DNA from 2 places in the Tolypothrix campylonemoides VB511288_2 genome. Region 1 is predicted to be linked to the other one. Evidence: riboswitches for the same ligand, from Rfam matches in the RefSeq annotation. Region 1 holds a riboswitch; the other holds the start of a gene.
What was found. A riboswitch is a leader RNA that binds a small molecule or an ion and turns the genes downstream of it on or off. The one in region 1 is predicted to bind cyclic di-AMP.

Region 1 (9,623 bases):
GTGCAATTACTGGTAATGAAGGTGTAGGTTTTACCTTTGCTCAAGGCAAAGAAGTCTGGTTGGGACATCCAGATAGACTTTTGGGGGTGATGGAATCATTTATCGTCAATTATCCCAAAACCTATCGCTCTCTGGTCAAGGCGATGATTGAGGCTTGTCAGTATTGCAGCAAACCTGAAAACCGTCAAGAAGTTGCCGAACTGATAACAGATCGTTCGTTTACTGGTGCAAAACCTAGAAAAAAAGGTGCGCCAACAACTAAATTTACTGGTCCCGCTATTTTGGGCAACTATAACTATGGTGGGTTTGATGGTAAGGATCGCACGATAAAAGCTGCTGATACGACAATTTTCTTCGACATTCCTGACAACATTCCTAAAAGCCCTGACGAACACTCTACATTTTTATGGAGATCCAGAAGTATTTGGATGATGACTCAAGCAGCACGTTGGGGTCAAATCAAGAAATTTCCCAAAGATGCAGAGAAACTAGCTGCACAAGGTTGGAGAACAGATTTATATCGTGAAATTGCTGCAGAAATGGGTATTAAGTCGCCCAAAGAAGATTTCAAGGTCGAGTCCCCTGAAGTTTTCATAGACAACAAAGGTTTCGATCCCAGCGATCCTGTAGGCTATCTCAACAGTTTTGAAATTAGAGCCAACGCCCCTACTCGGTTTTATATGTCCTAACTCCATAGGGATATTGCTTACAACTCTCTCCACAAATCTTTACTCTCTCTTAAAGCTACCATGACAAAATCAACTCCATTGACAAACGATAGCAATTCGCGCACTATGGGCGCTACTCCGTTTCTGGAAATTGACAGTGTCACCAAATCCTATCCAAAACCTGATGGTGAGCAATTTGTCGTTCTGGATAATGTCAATCTAACCATAGGTGAAGATGAGTATATTTCTGTCATCGGTCACTCTGGTTGCGGTAAGTCCACTCTTTTGAAGATTGTTGCTGGTTTAGAAAAAGCGACCTCTGGTTCCGTAAGATTGGATGGCAAAGAAATTCGCAAACCCGGTGCTGAACGCATGATGGTGTTTCAACACTACTCCCTGCTACCTTGGTTGACTGTACGGGAGAATATCCGACTAGCGGTGGATGAAGTGCTCAAAGATGCCTCAAGATCTGAAAAAATCAGCATTGTTAATGAACACTTGGCAATGGTAAACTTAAATGCGGCAGCTGACAAATACCCCGATGAAATTTCTGGTGGAATGAAGCAGCGTGTGGGGATCGCAAGAGCCTTAGCTATTCGTCCAAAAATGTTGTTGATGGATGAACCGTTCGGGGCATTAGATGCATTGACTCGGGGGAAATTACAGCGGCAAGTATTGGATATTTGGGAAAACCATCGTCAGGCTGTGATGATGGTCACTCATGACGTGGATGAGGCAATTTATATGTCAGATCGTATTGTTCTCATGACTAATGGACCCTCTGCTAAGATTGGAGAAATCTTGGAAGTACCCTTTCCTCATCCACGCGATCGCGGAGCAATGCGAAACTCTAAAGAATATTTTGAACTTCGCAATCACGCCTTGAATTTCCTAGATAAGTACTTTACTCAAGATGAGTAATTACCAGCAACAGCGATCGGCGACTAGTAACCAGTAATAACTAAATAATTGTTAACTGAGAACTAGTCGTCGATCGCTGTTAAAGTGGGTAGCCTAATTTAAATTTCCGAAATTTGAAGCGGAGGAACCAATTTTTGGGGCTTATCTTGTAAAAGGATAAAGGATAAATGAGAAACTGCGTTTTCTTAGTTCATTCTTCATACTTCCGATTTCAAGAGAGACACCTTCCAGTCTTAGCCCGTCAGCTAACTCCGTAGGCAATGGAAGGAACCCCAACATTTGGCTGTAATAACAGTTTCCATTGGGGATTCCTTAGACAGGATAAAAGATGAAAAGTTGTCTTAAGTTAGCTCAACTTCACACTTTATCCTTTAGATAACCCGCTTCTCCTTATTAAGTAGTTTCGTGCTGAGAGAAGAAGACTGTGAATATTAAGCCATTATTAGTGCGTCTGCAAAATGCTATTGGAAGAGATGATTTGATTGAGCAAATGGTACTGCTTCCAACACCAAAAATGTCTATTTCTGAAGAAATCCAAGCGTCAACATCAATAAATTTAATTGTTGGCTATAACAGTTCTCCGAACAGTCATACTGCGCTAGATATTGCTTTGTTAACAGCTCACCAAACACGTTTGGCTACGAAAGCTCAAGTAACAGTTCAAGTTGTCTATGTCATGGAAGATCGTTTAATGTCTGGTGGTGCAGAAGTTTTGCCAGCAGATGACGTGGGAAGCAGTCGCAGATCCGATCGACAAGTAATACAACATTTTTTAACAGACTCCGAAGAAGAAGAATTGAATACGGGGATTGTAACTCAAACAAGATGGCAAAATAACTCAACACACCCAATACAGGAAGAAAAATCTGTAGATAGATTCGCGCAAGCAGAACGTATTTTGAGACAAGCCAGCAGTTTGGCGGCTGAATGGAAAAGTTCTTTCAAAGCTCATTTACGGTTTGGTTGTGTTGCAACAGAACTTAAAAAAGTTGTTGTTTCAGAATCAGCTGATATCTTATTCCTTGGCTGTAACTCAATCCGTCATCCAATCGTACAAAATCTTGGTTCTCAATTCCCGTGTTCGGTATTAGGGATTCCAAATTCAATTCAAAATAAATACATTTAGAGGCGAAAATTTTGTAATTACCACATTTAGAAACCCGACTTTTTTTTAGAAGTCGGGTTTCTAATTCTTTAGGAGTGCATTACGAACATAAATATACTAAAACAATTAAAAAATGGTTTACCTTTCAATTGTTGCCTTTTGAAAACTTCGAGAATATGCTTATAATTCTAGTATTCTATAACCAAAGACTAACTATTAACCAATAATGGAAAACTGGCAAGCACTTATTAGTATTCTCACATTTATAAGCGTCATAATCTTAATCATGACAGAGTGGGTAAATTTGACAATTGCTGCGTTATTAGGAGCGTTGTTATTGGTTTTTACTAATGTCATGACTTTAGGAGATGCTGTTAGTTATATCGGTAACAGCCACGGAACATTGGGTTTGTTCTTTGGAGTCATGGTACTTGTCAGAGCATTTGAACCTACTAAGATTTTTGAATATCTTGCAACTCAAATAGTTATCCTTGCAAAAGGTAAGGGGAATCGTCTATTGCTAGGAATTGTAGGAATTACGACTCCTATTTGTGCTGTTTTGCCAAATGCTACTACAGTTATGTTATTAGCACCTTTAATTCCACCAATTGCAGAGGAAGTTGGAGTGAATTTTGTACCGTTACTTATGCTTATGGTATTTGTAGCAAATAGTGCAGGATTGCTAACTATCGTTGGAGATCCGGCTACATTTATTGTTGGTGATGCAATCAATATTAGTTTTATAGATTACTTGTGGCGCTTGAGTCTCGGAGGGGCGATCGCCATCATTACTATAATAGCAATCTTACCTTTCCTCTTTCGTAAAATCTGGAAAACCAAGCTAGAAAACCTCGAACAACTACCGCATCCTCAAATCAACCATCCACGAGTTTTAATCATAGGCGGATTCATAGTTGCTTTCGTATTAATCTTTTTTATTGCGGGAGAATATTTACCAGTTCCTGTTTCACCAGCTGCTGTCGCTTTGTTAGGAGCTGCTTTAGCAATGCTTTTATCCCATCAAAGCAAAATTGACACAGTCAATAATATATTAAGAGATGTGGATTGGAGTACTTTAATATTCTTTATGAGTATTTTTGTACTTATTGGTGGCTTGGAAAAAACTGGTGTTATCAACAGTTTATCTGGAGTTTTAGCAGCTATTTTAGGAAAAAACATTCTTGTTGGTTCTTTATGTCTTGTCTTTTTCATTGGGTTGCTTTCTAGCGTTGTTCCCAATATTCCACTTGTTGTCGCAATGGTACCATTACTCAAACAGTACCTTGTTAATGTCGGATTGGCACCAACTGAAGTTTTAGCACAAAATTTTCAGGGACAATTTCCTCCTGAAGTTCTGCCACTTTTTTATGCAATGATGTTTGGCGCGACTTTGGGAGGAAATGGGACTTTAGTTGGCGCATCCGCCAACATAGTTGCTGCAGGAATTGCCGAACAACACGGGCGTCGCATATCATTCCAATCTTTTCTACATTACGGTTTGCCAGTGATGTTGTTACAACTTACAGCTTCTGCCTTGTATATGCTATTCCGTTTTCTTCTGTAAAAATCAGCATCAGCAGACAAAAGAGCGTATCTAACGCTCTTTTTTAATTTAGCGAGCTAAAAAAATTTAAAAAAAATAATAAATCTCAAAAATTCTTTAAGCCTGTTAACTTTCTTTATAAAATACTAATTCCACGCAGAGCACGACTCATGCAAAGATGTTAGGCTACGGAGTAGACACATAGCTAAGTACCAAGGAAATACCTAGCACGGGCTCAGTATGTTAAAACAACAAAGAGTCAACTCAGCCACAGATTAATGAAAGGATGTCATCTATGAATCCCTCTGAATCAGAACAGAATAACAATTATAGGACGGAATCAGATCTATCTGGGTTAAACCACAATATAAATAAATCTTTATTGGGTGGCACTGAGATTGCAGAAGGTAACAATTTGGCTAAGGTCAGAGATATTCTTTTCGGCAATCAAATGCGGGACGTAGAAAAAAGATTTGCCCGTTTGGAAGAGCGTTTGGAGAAGGAATATGCTGACCTTAGAGAAGAAACAAAAAAACGTCTAGACACTCTAGAAATTTATATTAAAAATGAGATTGAATCTTTGTCAGAACGTGTCAAAAACGAGCAGGGAGAACGTGGTGAAGCTTTAAAATCAATGGCTGAAGAGAATAGAAATTTAACTACATCTTTAGATAAAAAAATTAACCAAATAGAAGAAAAAACTAATAATAACCACCGTGAAATTCGCGAGCAAATTCTCAATCAATCCAAAAACCTACAAGATGATATCAGGCAAAAATATGAAGAAATTACGGCTTTATTACAACGAGAAACTCAAGAACTCCGGATTGAGAAAACTGACCGTAACGCCCTAGCTAATCTTTTCTCAGAACTAGCCATTCGCTTAAATTCTCAACATTAAAACTAGCGCTCTGTAACCAATGACAAATGACAAATGAATTAAATGAACTTCGTACTTTACTTTTTGGGGTTGAACCACAAAAATTAGAGAAAATATACGAAAGATTAGATAACCCAGAGATCACAGCAGAAGATCTCAGTCGATTGCTACCAGAAGCAACACAACGAGCAGAGGAGAAAGAACTCAGCGACGCCCTGGTTCCCACCGTAGAGCAAGCCATTCAAGCCTCTGTTCAAAAAGATCAAGATGTTCTTGCAACTGCCATTTTTCCTATTGTAGGACCAGCTACCCGTAAAGCGGCGATCGCAGCTGTCCAAGAGATGATTCAATCTTTAGATAAAACTTTGGAATCTGGCTTCTCGCCAAAGAGTTTAAAGTGGAGAATAGAAGCACTTGTGACTGGGAAAACATTTGCCCAGATCGTGCTGCTTCGGACATTGGTGTATCGAGTGGAACAGGTTTTCCTGATTCATAAAAAAAATGGATTGCTGTTGCAACATGTTGTCGCACCACAGGTAACGATTCAAGACCCTGATTTGGTCTCAGCAATGCTAACAGCCATCCAGGATTTTGTCAAAGACTCTTTTAATACAAAAAAAGAAGATACTCTTTATAGTTTATACTATGGAGAACTAACAATTTGGATTGAAGAGGGACCCCAAGCAGTTCTAGCAGGTATCATTAGAGGCAATACTCCTCATGAATTAAGATTAGTTTTTCAAGATGCAATAGAAAAAATTCATCACAAGCTATATAGAGAATTGATTGCCTTTGACGGAGAAACAGAACCATTTGCTGATAGTATACCTTTTCTCCAAGCTTGTTTGACATCTCAATACAAAGAGCGGAGTAAAAAGAAGTTTCCTTATGCATTAGCATTCTTAGGTACTCTAGGTCTAAGTCTGGGAATTTATAGCTTTTTTGCTATTAGAAACCAAATGCGTTGGAACGCTTTTATAGAAGACTTGGACTCTCAACCTGGAATTGTTATTATTAAAGCAGAAACTCGTGCTGGAAAGTATTTTATTTCCGGGATGAGAGATTCTTTAGCTGTAGAGCCTAATATGGTGATGAAACAATTCCATTTCTCTTCTAAGGAAGTTATAACTCGATGGGAAAGATACCTTTCGTTTGAACCTAAACTTATTGAAAAAAGAGCAGCAAAACTACTCAATTCACCATCAACTGTATTATTTCAAGTAGATGATAATGGAATTCTTAACGCTACTGGCTCTGCGCCTTTTCAATGGATTTTAGAGACACGAAAAGTGTGGAAAAATATTCCTGGAGTGTCTCAATATAACGATCAAAAATTAATTGAGGATGAACTTATTCAGTTAGAAATTTACAAAAAACAAATTGAAAGAAAAAACTTGTTATTTATTGAAGGAACGACAGAGTTGGTATCAGGGGAAGAGAAAAAAATACAAGAATTGGTATCAGATATCAAAAAAGTCTCTAGCATTGCTCAATATCTTGGGAAAAAACTCAGCATTCAAATTACAGGCTATACGGATAGCACTGGAAGCGAACAAAGAAACATAGTACTCAGACAATCTCGTGCTAGTACAATTCTCTATTCTCTAGCGGCTAGAGGAATCAATACCAGTTATTTTAATGCCATGGGTGCTGGCGATCGCGAACCCCCAAATATGGAATTGAGAGAAAAAGGTGGAAAGTATAGCCGTAAAGTTTCCTTTAGGATATTCTTATCTGGTACTGTAAGATAGGAAGTGTTTTATGCTTCAGAAAAAGATTTGTATGGTCGGTGCCTTTGCTACAGGTAAAACCAGTTTAGTTTCTCGATATGTTTACAGTATTTTTTCAGAAAAATATCAAACAACCGTAGGCGTCAAAATTGATAAAAAAACAATTAACTTAAAAGGAAAAGAGTTAAACCTGATTCTTTGGGATCTTTATGGAGAAGACGAATTTCAAAGAGTAAGAATGTCTTATTTAAGAGGTTCGTCTGGTTATTTACTAGTGGCAGATGGAACCAGACATCATACCTTAGATAAAGCTTTAAATCTCAGACAAAGAGTAGAAGAAACTATCGATAAAGTTCCGTGTATTTTAGTTTTAAATAAATGGGATTTAGCAGATGAATGGGAAATAGAAAATAATGAAGTTGAACAACTCATCCAGCAAGGTTTGGTTGTTATAAAAACAAGTGCTAAAACTGGTTTAAATATAGAAGAAGTTTTTCAAAGTCTTGCTTCCAAAATTTTGGAGGAATAAATGTTTGATATTCCCACTTGCGTGACTGATTATCTTCTCTCTTTTTTCAAAGAGGAACGTTCTCTAGCCTATCTTTTAGTTAATCAAGATGGCTGTCTATCAACTTGGGGAGGTCAATTATCTGCCTATGGACTCCTAAACTTGCAACAAGGTGAAAAAGCAGAAAAACAAATTTTTTTTCTAGAAGGACTTTTACCGCTAGAAGGAGTACCCTTATTCTTTCCTTGTGTGAAAATAACTTCTGGAATCTGTGCAGATGTCCATTTATTTCCTTCAAAAGAAGGAGATTGGGTATTACTATTAGATGCGACCTGGGATGAGATGCATATAGGGATTATTCAACAACAAATTAATCATTCTAACTTAATACATAGAAATTTTTAATATAAACGAGTAGCTAATATGAGCGAATTTACATCTATTACAGAAAAAATTTTTGCTACATTAAAAACTTTAATATTAGAGCGTTTAGAGCAGAATAACTTTAAAATTATTGGTTTTGTACCGGATTGGTTAAGGGGATTTTTTCATCCACAAATCAATTTAGAAACAGATATATTAGTCCTGCGAGATATGTTTCCTTTTTTAGAAACATTTTTAATTGATGCTGAAGACCTATGGCAAATTAATGGCGATAAAATATTAAAATCAGGGTTGTGGTATCAAGCAGACGCTTCTGGAAAAGAATATCATTTTGAAGCTTTAGCAATATGTGTAGAGCAACGTCCATTTCTTTTAATAGAATTAAAAGAAGATTTATTTATAGAAAAGCAATCAATTATACAAAAAGCTCGAGAAAATAAATTAGAGTATCATCATCTTTTTAAAGAAACTCAAAAAAAAGAAGTTTTAATACATTGCGTGATCCACGATATAGCAGGACAATTAAGCGGTATCAATTGCTGTTTGGCTCTTTTAGAGTTTGAAAACTTAACACCCAAGGGAAAAGAACGATTAGAAATTGGTAAGAAGCAATCGCAAAAACAAGAAATGCTGATTCGACAGATATTAGATGCCTTCTCTGCTGAAATCAAGTCTTTAGAATCTTTTACATCTGATGTTGCCAATGCACCAGACGCATTAGCTTGTGTAAGGGAAGTGATAGAACTCTTTACCCCTTCTTTTGTGCTCAACGAAATGCAATTAGAATTAGCTGTCAATACCAACACAACCATTGACTGGAGAGTCATTGGGGATAAATCACGTTTGGATAGGGTACTGACAAACTTAATAGAAAATGCTTTTCGACACAGCCCACCAGCATCTACAGTAACAGTAAGTTTGCAACAGGAAAGAGAATATATTTTATTTATCGTTGATGATGAAGGATTTGGTGTTCCACCAGAAAATGTCGAAAGTTTGTTCCAAAAATTTTCTCAAGGAAACACGAATCGTGGAAGGATTGGAATTGGACTTTATTTTTGTCGTATTACAGTAGAACGTTGGGGAGGAACTATTGGTTATTTACCCCGTTCTAATCGAGGTTCCCGCTTTTGGTTCCGCTTACCAAAACCGACAGTTTATGCTTAAGTGAGTGGTTAGTTATTAGTAGAGGATGCACCAATAACAACTAACCACTAACTGCTAACTAATAACCAATAATATGCAAGACGTCGCGCAGGACGCTAAAGCCAGCTAAATCCCAAAGCAAGTAAGCTAAGAAACCAATCATAGCCAAGCGACCATTCCATAACTCAGCTTGAGGGTTCCAACCAAAAAGGAAAGCATTACGGTCAACGCCGTTGTATTCTGTAGCAACTGGTGGTAAATCGGTAGCAGGACGAGTTTCACGAGCTTCCATTGTGTTTTCCTCCAAAAAATTGTATGACTTAGTGATTAGTTGTTAGTAGAGGATGCACCAATAACAACTAATCACTAACTGCTAACTAATAACCAATAATGTGCAAGACGTCGCGCAGGACGCTAAAGCCAGCTAAATCCCAAAGCAAGTAAGCTAAGAAACCAATCATAGCCAAGCGACCATTCCATAACTCAGCTTGAGGGTTCCAACCAAAAAGGAAAGCATTACGGTCAACGCCGTTGTATTCTGTAGCAACTGGTGGTAAATCGGTAGCAGGACGAGTTTCCATTTTGTGACTCCCTTTAATTTTCTTTTATCGTTCCGTGTGACTTTAATGTAGCTACTTAAAACTTTCCTGCTTTCTGCCAATGGGAACAAACTACGCCCATCTCTCACGGACGATTATATTGGCTGTATTTTTTAGTGAAATCCACCTACAGGGAGTG
Region 2 (9,623 bases), on a different contig from region 1:
AGCAGTCTAAAGTAAAAATTCGTTGCCGCTTGCAAGATTTAATTGATGCTCAAGGCATGACGAGATCTGCATTGGCTCAGGCAACAGGACTTACAAATGCAGCTATTCGAGGACTGTGCGAGAACATTGCAAAGCGCTATGATGCCGATACTTTAGCAGTTTTATGTGATTTTTTTGGGTGTGGAATGGGTGAGTTGTTTGAAGTTGTTCCAAAGGAGGGCAAGGAGAGTTAGTTTATGGATTTGATTGCGTTTAATAAAATCGATCCGAAGCAGCTACCGTCATTACCAATTGAGTGGAGTAAAGCATTTCCAGAATGCTCTGCTGTCTATTTCGTGCTATCTCAACACAGTGAAGTTCTTTATATTGGCAGTTCGATAAACTTGTCACAAAGGTGGTTGCAACATCACAAGCAACAAGAGTTAGAGAAACTTAAGAACCTTAGACTTGCTTGGATAGAGATAAATGATGAAATATTATTGAGAAAAGCGGAAACTAGATTGATTGAGTATTTTAAGAACCAGAAAGCGCACCAAATCAGAGCCATCTTCAGAAGAAGCAGCGATTTATCGCTCTGTCGCTAAAATTGGAGGGGTTGTATGGCACACCTAATCGCCCTTCCATGTCAATCAATTGGCTTGTTTTCAGTATTATTGTAATATTTGTCACAGTATTCCTTCTCATCCGACTGCGGTTTCAACGGAAACAGCGAGGCTCCTCTGCGATCGCCACCTATAAAAGCGATCGCATTTTAACTGTGTTAAACCAGGAAACACACCAGCTTCAACAAGCAAGAAAATCAGAAAACAGCAGTGGAGATCTCCAGAAATTAGATGTCAGCCAAAATAGGACAAGTGTTACAAATTCGCGCTCGCAGATGTTTTCTAAAGAGGATCTCGGACAAGAGGAAACAAAATTAACGTTAACTATAACACTCCAAGAACTTTTAGTGGCTCAAAGATGGGAAGAAGCTGACCGAGAAACACTAAAGATTATGCTCCAACTAGCAAATCGAGAACAAGAGGGTTGGCTGGATGTAACATCCATACAAAACTTTCCACAGCAAGATTTACGTGCTATAGACCGGCTTTGGGTAGAAGCTTCCAAGGATCGCTTTGGGTTTAGCATTCAACAACAGATTTGGCAAAATGTAGGTGGAAAGATAAAACCTGATGATAAGATTTATGAAGCATTTGGCAATCTTGTTGGATGGCGGGTGCATCAGAAGTGGTTGCAAGTGCATGAATTGACCTTTCATCTTTCATCCCCGGTTGGGCATTTACCCGCTACTGCTGTCAGGCTCGGTGGCTTGGGTTGGGGTGTTGCGGGTTTCTGGTGGGATAGAAGAGATGCATACGTATTTCTCCTTTCTCAGAAAGACTGGTAGTTGTCATGGGTTGGATTCAATATCCTTATATCTCAATATTGACTGAATCCTGTACTTAACTCTTATTATAAAATATGGAGCTATCAAGTCAGCAATTAAGAAAACTACAAAATGCTTTAATTGATGCCTTTCCTACTAAATTTTATCTGGAGGTGCGATGCTCGAAGATGCCACTACACGATACGGCAGTAAGCGCTGTAATCGCTTCTTTATCGCACTCACAAGCTCTCACCTATACCCAGTCAACAGTGTTTGTTGAGTTAACAACAATTATTTTCTAAGTATTTGTAACGTATTCAGACAACTTACCAAGATCGTCAAATCTAATACCGCGCTCGTAAACCTGTGAAAAAAGATGATGACCAGTAGAATCATGTTCTCTTAGCCATATTAAGCTTTTCTTTGGTCCGAAATACCATTGTCCGCGTAACTCGAAGTATATCTGTAATAAATCAATAGCAAGCCAATAGCGCCGATATAAAGACTCAACGTCTGAACTCTTCGCTCGCTCCAGCATTTTGTCCACCCACTGCTTTGTGTGCTGTCTTTCAGAAGAAGAAAGTGGCTTTGGACCTTGCTCAATACGCTGCTGTAACTGTTTTAAAAAAGCTTCTCCATGCCCTTGTGAATCGTAGAGACAATAGCCATCTGCAATCCGTAATAACTCATCACTAGAGGCTGACATTGCATCGGAACCATATACCCATGCATCAAGATAAAGTCCTTCAAACTCACGCGCATCCTGAATTGGTGTAGCACCATCTACAAAGCAAACAACATCAATATCACTTGAAGGAGTACAATCCTTTCTAGCACGCGAACCATAAAGAATGATGGTATGTGGCTTGTATTTTTCCTGCAAATCTATAATAAGTCTTGATAAAAGATCGTCCATTTTTTGATTCACGTAGTTGGAACTTGGTAAATCTTACCACTGATGTGAAGCACGATCGACCAAGCTTAAGCCTTCTGCGATAAGCGATCGCTGTCCTAAATGATTTACAAACACCTCTTCCTTGTCTTCTGTTTAGATCTCAAATAGGATTGCTATATAACCGGGGTAGAAATCAGTTAGCCTCATGACTTTAGAATTTTGTATAATTTTTTAGATTATTCCACTTATAGAAATGAGTGATACCAAGTTACCTATTGTTCTGGTGGTTGAGGATAGCCCTGATGATTTACTTTTTATTCAACGTGCTGCTGTAAGAACCAACTTACAGATGATCCTAAAAAACGTGACAAACGGGAACGAGGCTGTGAGCTATTTGCTCGGTGAAGGTTCTTATGCAAATAGAGAGATTTACCCATTTCCAAACATTATTTTAACAGATACAAGAATGCCTCGTATGGGAGGGTTAGAGCTAGTAACGTGGATTAGGGAACAAAATGATTTTAAGGATTTACCGATTGTTGTTATGAGCAGTTCTACGGATACAGATAATGCGGATCGCTTTACAGCCGTTGGCATTAACTTATATTTTGTCAAGCCTATGTCTGTACGGGGTTTTGAAGAAATTTTAAGGGAAGTTGTGTCGTTACTATCTCAGAATCCGCACTAATCGAGTGTATATTCTGAAAGCGATAAGCGAAGCTTAACGGAAGACAGCCATATCGAACTTCATCAAAACATTCAAATAATAATTTCTCTCCTCAGGTGGATGTTAGGAAAAATTTTCAGTCAAAATTTTGATTTTTTTCCTCCAATAGCAGGAAGTTCATATTATCTAAAATTTGTACCTTAATTAACGAGTGAAGCTCAACACCAAGCTGGTCTGATGAACAGTTGATATTTTCACAATCGTCTTTTACCGCTTCAGAATAGATTGTGAATTTATAAACTGAGTGCAAGAGCATTTTTTGCACCATCGGAAAAAGTAGTGTGAGTCCCAGTCCATTTGTAGGAGGTTGTCATGATGTTTAGAGTAAACCGCGTACAGCTACAGAAAAACTTGAATGAAGTTCAATATCCGGTCAGTAAGAAAGACTTAATTTTTTATGCTGAGGAGAAAGGTGTTGATGAAAGAGTCCTTCGGGCTTTAAGGCATTTACCAAATCAGCAATACGAAACAGCTACGGATGTGAGCCAAGCAATGGGCATGATGGCATAGCTTGATAAAATCAGGCAGTCATCCCTTATCTTTTTCCTCTGCGTACTATTGGCTTCTGCTGTTAAATAAAATACTTTTAATCCGCAACAGACGCTAGATCGCAGAGGAAAGAACTGAGAAGGCTATCAATCTTTTGAAGTTTTTATTGGGAGCATCCCAAATTTACTATATTGCCCTTAGAGTAGAATTCACCGACGGTAGGCGCTATCTCAGGAGTGGAGACCTAGGCGAACAACCTACGGTTTACACACAAGTCTCCTAAAATCCCTTTTGACAGTTTCGATCCCCCCTAGCCCCCCTTTTTAAGGGGGAAAATTGTTCAAGTCTCCCAATTTATTGGGAGTTTTAGGGAGATCTCTAAAGATGTGTACACCACCGTAGAGGCGAACAACGGGGGGAACTCAGAGCAGTCGCCTAAACGGGGGGAAACCCCGCAACTTACTGCTCTCGGCAAAGCGCTGCCTCGGCTATACACCCTAAGCCTTTTATTTTCATTTCCCTCCTCAAGTAGATACTTCTGACAAAGAATTCTTGTTATCTTTAAATTTTTAATTCAGAACCTAAGAAGAATGACAAAATTCCTTATCTATGGAACTTACACCAGTAGTTATTATCTGGTTTGTGCTTGAGACTTTAGCAGGATCGCAATAATCTAACAACTAACCAATTACACATATTATATTATGAATAGGCTTAAAGAAATTCAACTAAAGCTAAAGTTCTTTTGGGGTTCTCTCTTTTACTTCAAGTACACGCCTCATGCACTTCTTTATTCTCGCTTGAGAGATAACATAGAACGCAAATTTTTCAAGTATTCTACAGAAAAAGGTTTTAATAAGCCTGGAAAACTGACTCATACCGAACTTACAGAAAAAGGTGCTAATTTCTATTTTGAACTTGCAGAATTACAAATTTCTTTTCTGACTGAAGAGTTAATTCGAGTCGATTGGAAACCTGGTATACCACCTATTCCTTATGGCATTGCCCGCAAAGATTGGCAGGATGTGAAAACTCACGTAGAAGAAATAGAAAACGGTGTCTCCATCTCTAGTGCCAAGCTAAAAGTTATTGTCAAAGAAGATGGTAGTTTAAAGTTTTGTGATTCCTCAGGACAAATATTACGTGAAGAATTTGCCCCTTCTTGTAAAAATGAAGGATGGTTGCATCAAGCACAATTGCGACAAGAAGAACAAATATACGGTCTTGGGGAACGATTTTCTTCTCTTAACTTACGTGCTGCCAAAGATGAGAAGCAACAACCAAAAACATACCGGATGTGGAACTATGATGCTGCAGGTATGTATGGTCCCGGTTCAGATCCAATGTATCTGTGTATTCCCGTGTATTTGAGTTTGCATTCCTCTGGCAGTTATCTCATCTTTTATGAAAATTCTTTTGACGCTTATTTTACCTTTGGGGAAACTGCTGTTGCTAATTTTGAAGGGGGATCGCTGCGTTACTACTTTACTTATGGTACACCCGCTCAACTTTTAGAACGCTACACAGAGTTAACAGGGCGTGCTGCTTTACCTCCCTTGTGGGCTTTGGGGTATCACCAATCTAAATGGGGATACCGTACAGAAGAAAAAATCCGAGAAGAAGCCCGAGCATTTCAAGAACGCAATTTGCCTTTAAGTGCGATTCATTTGGATATCGATTGTCAAGTTGGCAACAGAGCTTTTACGATCGATCCCGATCGCTTTCCTAAATTAGGAAGTTTTACACAAGAACTCAAAGAACTTGGGGTGCAATTTATTGCTATTCTCAATCCCGGTATTAAGTACAGCCGTCACAGTAATTTATTTTTAGAAGGTCAAATACTGGACGGCTTTTGCAAACTCCCTAACGGAAAACTTGTTGTTGCACCTGTTTGGCCTGGGTGGTGTGTATTTCCAGATTTTACTAACCCCAAAGTTCGTGCATGGTGGAGTCGGCAATATCAGTATCTGCTGGATGTGGGTGTCGCCGGTTTCTGGCACGATATGAATGAACCGGCTGCTTTTATTGCTTGGGGCGATCGCTCGCTTCCCAAAGTAACGCAACATTATATGGAAGGTAGGGGCGGGGATCATCGCGAAGCACACAATGTCTACGGGTTACTACAGGCAAAAGCAGCATATGAAAGTTTGTGCCAATACCATCCCCAGCAACGCCCTTTTATTGTTTCCCGTGCGGGCTGGGCTGGTCTTCAGCGCTACGCTTGGACTTGGACGGGTGATGTAGAGTGTACCTGGATTGCGTTGCGTACAACTATAGCAACAGTCGTAGGTTTGGGGCTTTCTGGCATTCCTTATAGCGGTCCCGATATCGGTGGTTTTCAGGGAAATCCTAGTGCTGAGCTTTACTTGCGGTGGTTCCAAATGGCAACCTTTTTTACGTTTTACCGCACCCACTCTTCTAATAATGTGGAACACCGCACGCCTTGGACTTATGGAGAACCTTATTTAAGTATCATTCGGCAATATTTAGAACTCCGTTACCGATTGCTTCCCTATTTCTATACCTTGTCTTGGGAAGCAACACAAAAAGGTTATCCTCCCGTGCGTCCTCTTTTCTGGTCTGCAACGGATGAACCCGAACTCTGGTCTGTGGAAGATGCTTTCTTGTTGGGTGAGGCGTTACTTGTTTGTCCGATCGTACAAGAAGGAGCGCGATCGCGACAAGTGATTTTACCTAAAGGTTTCTGGTATAATTTTTGGGATGATACAGCTTTAGAAGGTTCCCAACAAATCACAATCGAAGCACCGCTAGAACAAATTCCCCTGTTCGTTTTGGCTGGAAGTATTTTACCAATGGAGGAGAAAAAGCAATTAATTCTCCATATTTACCCTCCTGTAGAAGAAGACAGCCGTGAAACCGTTCTCTACACTGATGCAGGTGATGGCTATGGAGAATCAAGAGTAGATAAGTTTGGGATGACACGTTCCGAGAACGGTCTGGAAATCACTTGGACAGAAGAAGGGAAATATCCTTTCCCCTATAAATCGATGAGCCTACACGTACATGGAATCAAACTGCAACAAGTGTGGGTTGATGGAGAAGAGGTGACTTGCACCGGACAGATATTGGAGTTCCCAAACTTAGAGGGGGGTGATGTCAGCGATCGCTTCCATCAGGTTCGCATCCAAGGCTAGGGATTGGGACGTGAGCCCTCATGCTCCCAAACTATTCGATATCGGTGGGCATTGCCCACCCAACTAGCCGAAAAATTAAAAAAAGAAAATGATATTTTGTCATCTCTCGCTAGACATAAAATTGATTTAATATTTGCAACAAAATATTCAGATAAAAAAGTAATGCATATAATTTTCTTTAAAGAAAATTCATATAATTATGATAACTTATGTTAAGCATTTGAAATTTATTTCGATGAAGGATATATGTTGGATGGAGGTCGTACTTCATAATTGTTTATCCATAACTTGTTAGACCAAGCTGGCTTTGTTAAACGGTTACGTTCAGAATTACACAACTCGCAGTAAAACGTAATGGAGAGTAGCAATGCTTGTTGCTAAAAGAAGTCTTCCTTGAAGAAGGTTGACTTATGTGAAGGTTACGCGTTAAATTCTTAACAATATAGATTCGGTCTGCCTAATTCTTGGTTTGCCTTAGACACAGTGTTCCCGTAGGTAAACTTGAAGCGGAGGAACCACCGTTGGGGCTAATCTTTAAAAAGGATAGAGACTTAAGTATAAAGGATAAATAAGAGGTCCTTTTTCTCACATCATCCTTTAAACTTTATATTTCATCCTTGTTAAAGAGGGACATCTCTCAGTCCTAGCCCGTCAGCTAACTTCGTCGGCATTGAGAGGAGACTGAGCGAACAGCATTCTTAACAAGTAATGCCTTGTTCTCGTCGGTATCCTTGGCTGGTATCTGTGCGCTTCGTTGTACCTGCCCTTAGCTTTGGGTAAGGGGTCATATTACCTCCACTCAGATATCTGAGGCAGGAAAGATTGCCATGTGGTGAAGTTTAACTATGCTACTGACAAAAAAGCATCGTATCGCTTTGATTTCTGTGGATGGAGATCCTGCTGCAGAAATAGGACAAGAAGAGGCTGGTGGACAAAACGTGTATGTCCGTCAGATAGGTTACGCACTAGCTCAAAAAGGTTGGCAGGTGGATATGTTCACTCGCCTCAGCAGTCCCGAGCAAGCAGCTATTATCCAACATGGAACTAACTGTCGAACAATTCGGCTAAAAGCTGGTCCGATAGAGTTTATAGGTCGGGATAGCCTGCTAGATTATCTACCTGAATTTATCGCAGAGTTTCAATCATTCCAGCAAAATCAAGGTTTTCAGTATTCTCTGGTTCACACTCACTATTGGTTGTCTTCTTGGGTGGGTATGGAACTAAAAAAGCGGCAACCATTGATTCAAGTGCATACATACCATTCATTAGGAGCAGTGAAATACAGCACTGTTTCTGACGTACCAGCAATAGCTAGTATCAGACTAGCTGTAGAAAAAAATTGTCTGGAGTGTGTCGATCGAGTTGTTGCGACTAGCCCCCAAGAACAGGAACATATGCGAAAGCTAGTTTCTTCTCTTGGACGCATAGAAGTTATTCCTTGCGGTACCGATATTGAGAAATTTGGCTCGGTTGAACGCTCTCAAGCACGTCAAACATTGGGTATTGCTCCTGATGCAAAGGTTGTACTCTACGTTGGTCGCTTTGATAAACGCAAGGGTATTGAGACACTTGTGAGAGCTTTTGCAAAGTCAAGTTTGCACTCTGTCGCTAACCTACAATTAATTATTGGAGGTGGCAGTCGTCCCGGTTATAGTGATGGAATCGAGCGCGATCGCATCTCTGGTATTGTGTCTGAACTTGGACTGGAGAATTACACAGCCTTTCCAGGTCGTCTAGATGAGGCTGTTCTGCCTTTATACTATGCAGCGGCTGATGTGTGTGTTGTCCCCAGTCACTACGAACCTTTTGGTTTGGTTGCCATTGAAGCGATGGCGAGCCGAACTCCAGTTGTTGCCAGTGATGTTGGTGGTTTGCGATTTACAGTAGTACCTGAGGTAACAGGATTGCTTGCTCCTCCCAAGGATGAAGATGCTTTTGCCTTAGCTATTGACCGCATTCTAATCAATCCAGAATGGCGGGATCGCCTTGGTGAAGCAGGTAGACAGCGTGTAGAAATTGCTTTCAGCTGGCAAAGTGTTGCCTCCAGATTAACTCATCTTTACACTCATTTGTTACCAGAAGTTGTCACCACACAAGAACAAGAGAGAAAACCTCAGGTTGTGGCTTGACAAGCGGTCGGCGAAGGCTTGAATTCGCATTCTTCCATCGCTCTATCAAGGAAGTTGCAATCATTTCACCGCCTCAAGCGATCCCCGTTCAACCAATTGTCAATATTCTGTAGCAAACGTAAAAAACAAACCGTTCCGTCTATCTAGTCAAGGAGTTATGACAATGTTAGAGATTGGTGACTATGCACGCCATCAAGTGACCGGGCTAATTGGTCAAGTTGTTGGGTACGGTCATGAAGTCGTACAAGGAGTTTATGTAACGACTCTCAAAGTAAGAGAGATTGCTAACGAAAGCCCCGATCGCAGCAGATTTTTGGAAGATGTCTACTCCGAATGGGTGCGAGTGGAGATAGAAGCAGTTCCTACTCGTATTTCCTCAGAATCGGTAGAAAGTGAGGTCGCATTGCAAGCATAAAAGCATAGTTTTACAGCCATTTTCAAGGTAAATAAACCACAGTAGTAAGGGCGCGGCGGTCTTGCGCCCTTACTACTGTGGTTCATTTAGGTGAAAACTACTGTAATTTGCATAGATGAATGCGCTGTGAGGTAAGTTTTTATTTGGAAATTCCAGAACTGCAAAGGATTGGTGCTGACCAAGGACTGTGAGACGTGACTGAGGCTGGGCGAGCTGTTAGAAAAATCTCTCCCTTTTGATTGACTGTCCACCCAGTTGCTTCTGTAACGCTCTGTTGTATAGTAGTTTTTGATACAGTCATACCGTGTAAGTTGGAGTTGTTTGTTTCACTAGATGCAGGCGTTATCCAATTCACCAATACTGCATCAGAAGTGAGATTTTCATTGGGATTGGGAGGTAAGCCACCACGTCCAGTTATAGTGAATTTACTTTGAGTCAGATTTGAAT

Region 2: it holds a riboswitch for cyclic di-AMP, as region 1 does, so the genes downstream of both, AB0756_RS34100 (glycosyltransferase) here and AB0756_RS28060 (hypothetical protein) in region 1, are expected to answer to the same signal.

The regions. Positions count from the first base shown of each region.
Region 1 is NZ_JBFPMW010000011.1:133,578-143,200, forward strand. It holds gene AB0756_RS28050 (ABC transporter substrate-binding protein) at 1-689, shown strand, start outside; gene AB0756_RS28055 (ABC transporter ATP-binding protein) at 750-1,589, shown strand; cyclic di-AMP (ydaO/yuaA leader) riboswitch at 1,670-1,864, shown strand; gene AB0756_RS28060 (hypothetical protein) at 2,014-2,715, shown strand; gene AB0756_RS28065 (ArsB/NhaD family transporter) at 2,921-4,258, shown strand; gene AB0756_RS28070 (hypothetical protein) at 4,533-5,138, shown strand; gene AB0756_RS28075 (OmpA family protein) at 5,165-6,868, shown strand; gene AB0756_RS28080 (GTP-binding protein) at 6,879-7,376, shown strand; gene AB0756_RS28085 (hypothetical protein) at 7,377-7,760, shown strand; gene AB0756_RS28090 (sensor histidine kinase) at 7,779-8,906, shown strand; gene AB0756_RS28095 (chlorophyll a/b-binding protein) at 8,965-9,177, opposite strand; gene AB0756_RS28100 (chlorophyll a/b-binding protein) at 9,263-9,466, opposite strand.
Region 2 is NZ_JBFPMW010000016.1:3,509-13,131, reverse strand. It holds gene AB0756_RS34135 (helix-turn-helix domain-containing protein) at 1-233, shown strand, start outside; gene AB0756_RS34130 (GIY-YIG nuclease family protein) at 237-584, shown strand; gene AB0756_RS34125 (GUN4 domain-containing protein) at 623-1,387, shown strand; gene AB0756_RS34120 (nucleotidyltransferase domain-containing protein) at 1,665-2,282, opposite strand; gene AB0756_RS34115 (response regulator) at 2,515-2,949, shown strand; gene AB0756_RS34110 (DUF2795 domain-containing protein) at 3,301-3,498, shown strand; gene AB0756_RS34105 (glycoside hydrolase family 31 protein) at 4,182-6,632, shown strand; cyclic di-AMP (ydaO/yuaA leader) riboswitch at 7,093-7,317, shown strand; gene AB0756_RS34100 (glycosyltransferase) at 7,478-8,761, shown strand; gene AB0756_RS34095 (hypothetical protein) at 8,919-9,176, shown strand; gene AB0756_RS34090 (two-partner secretion domain-containing protein) at 9,316-9,623, opposite strand, start outside.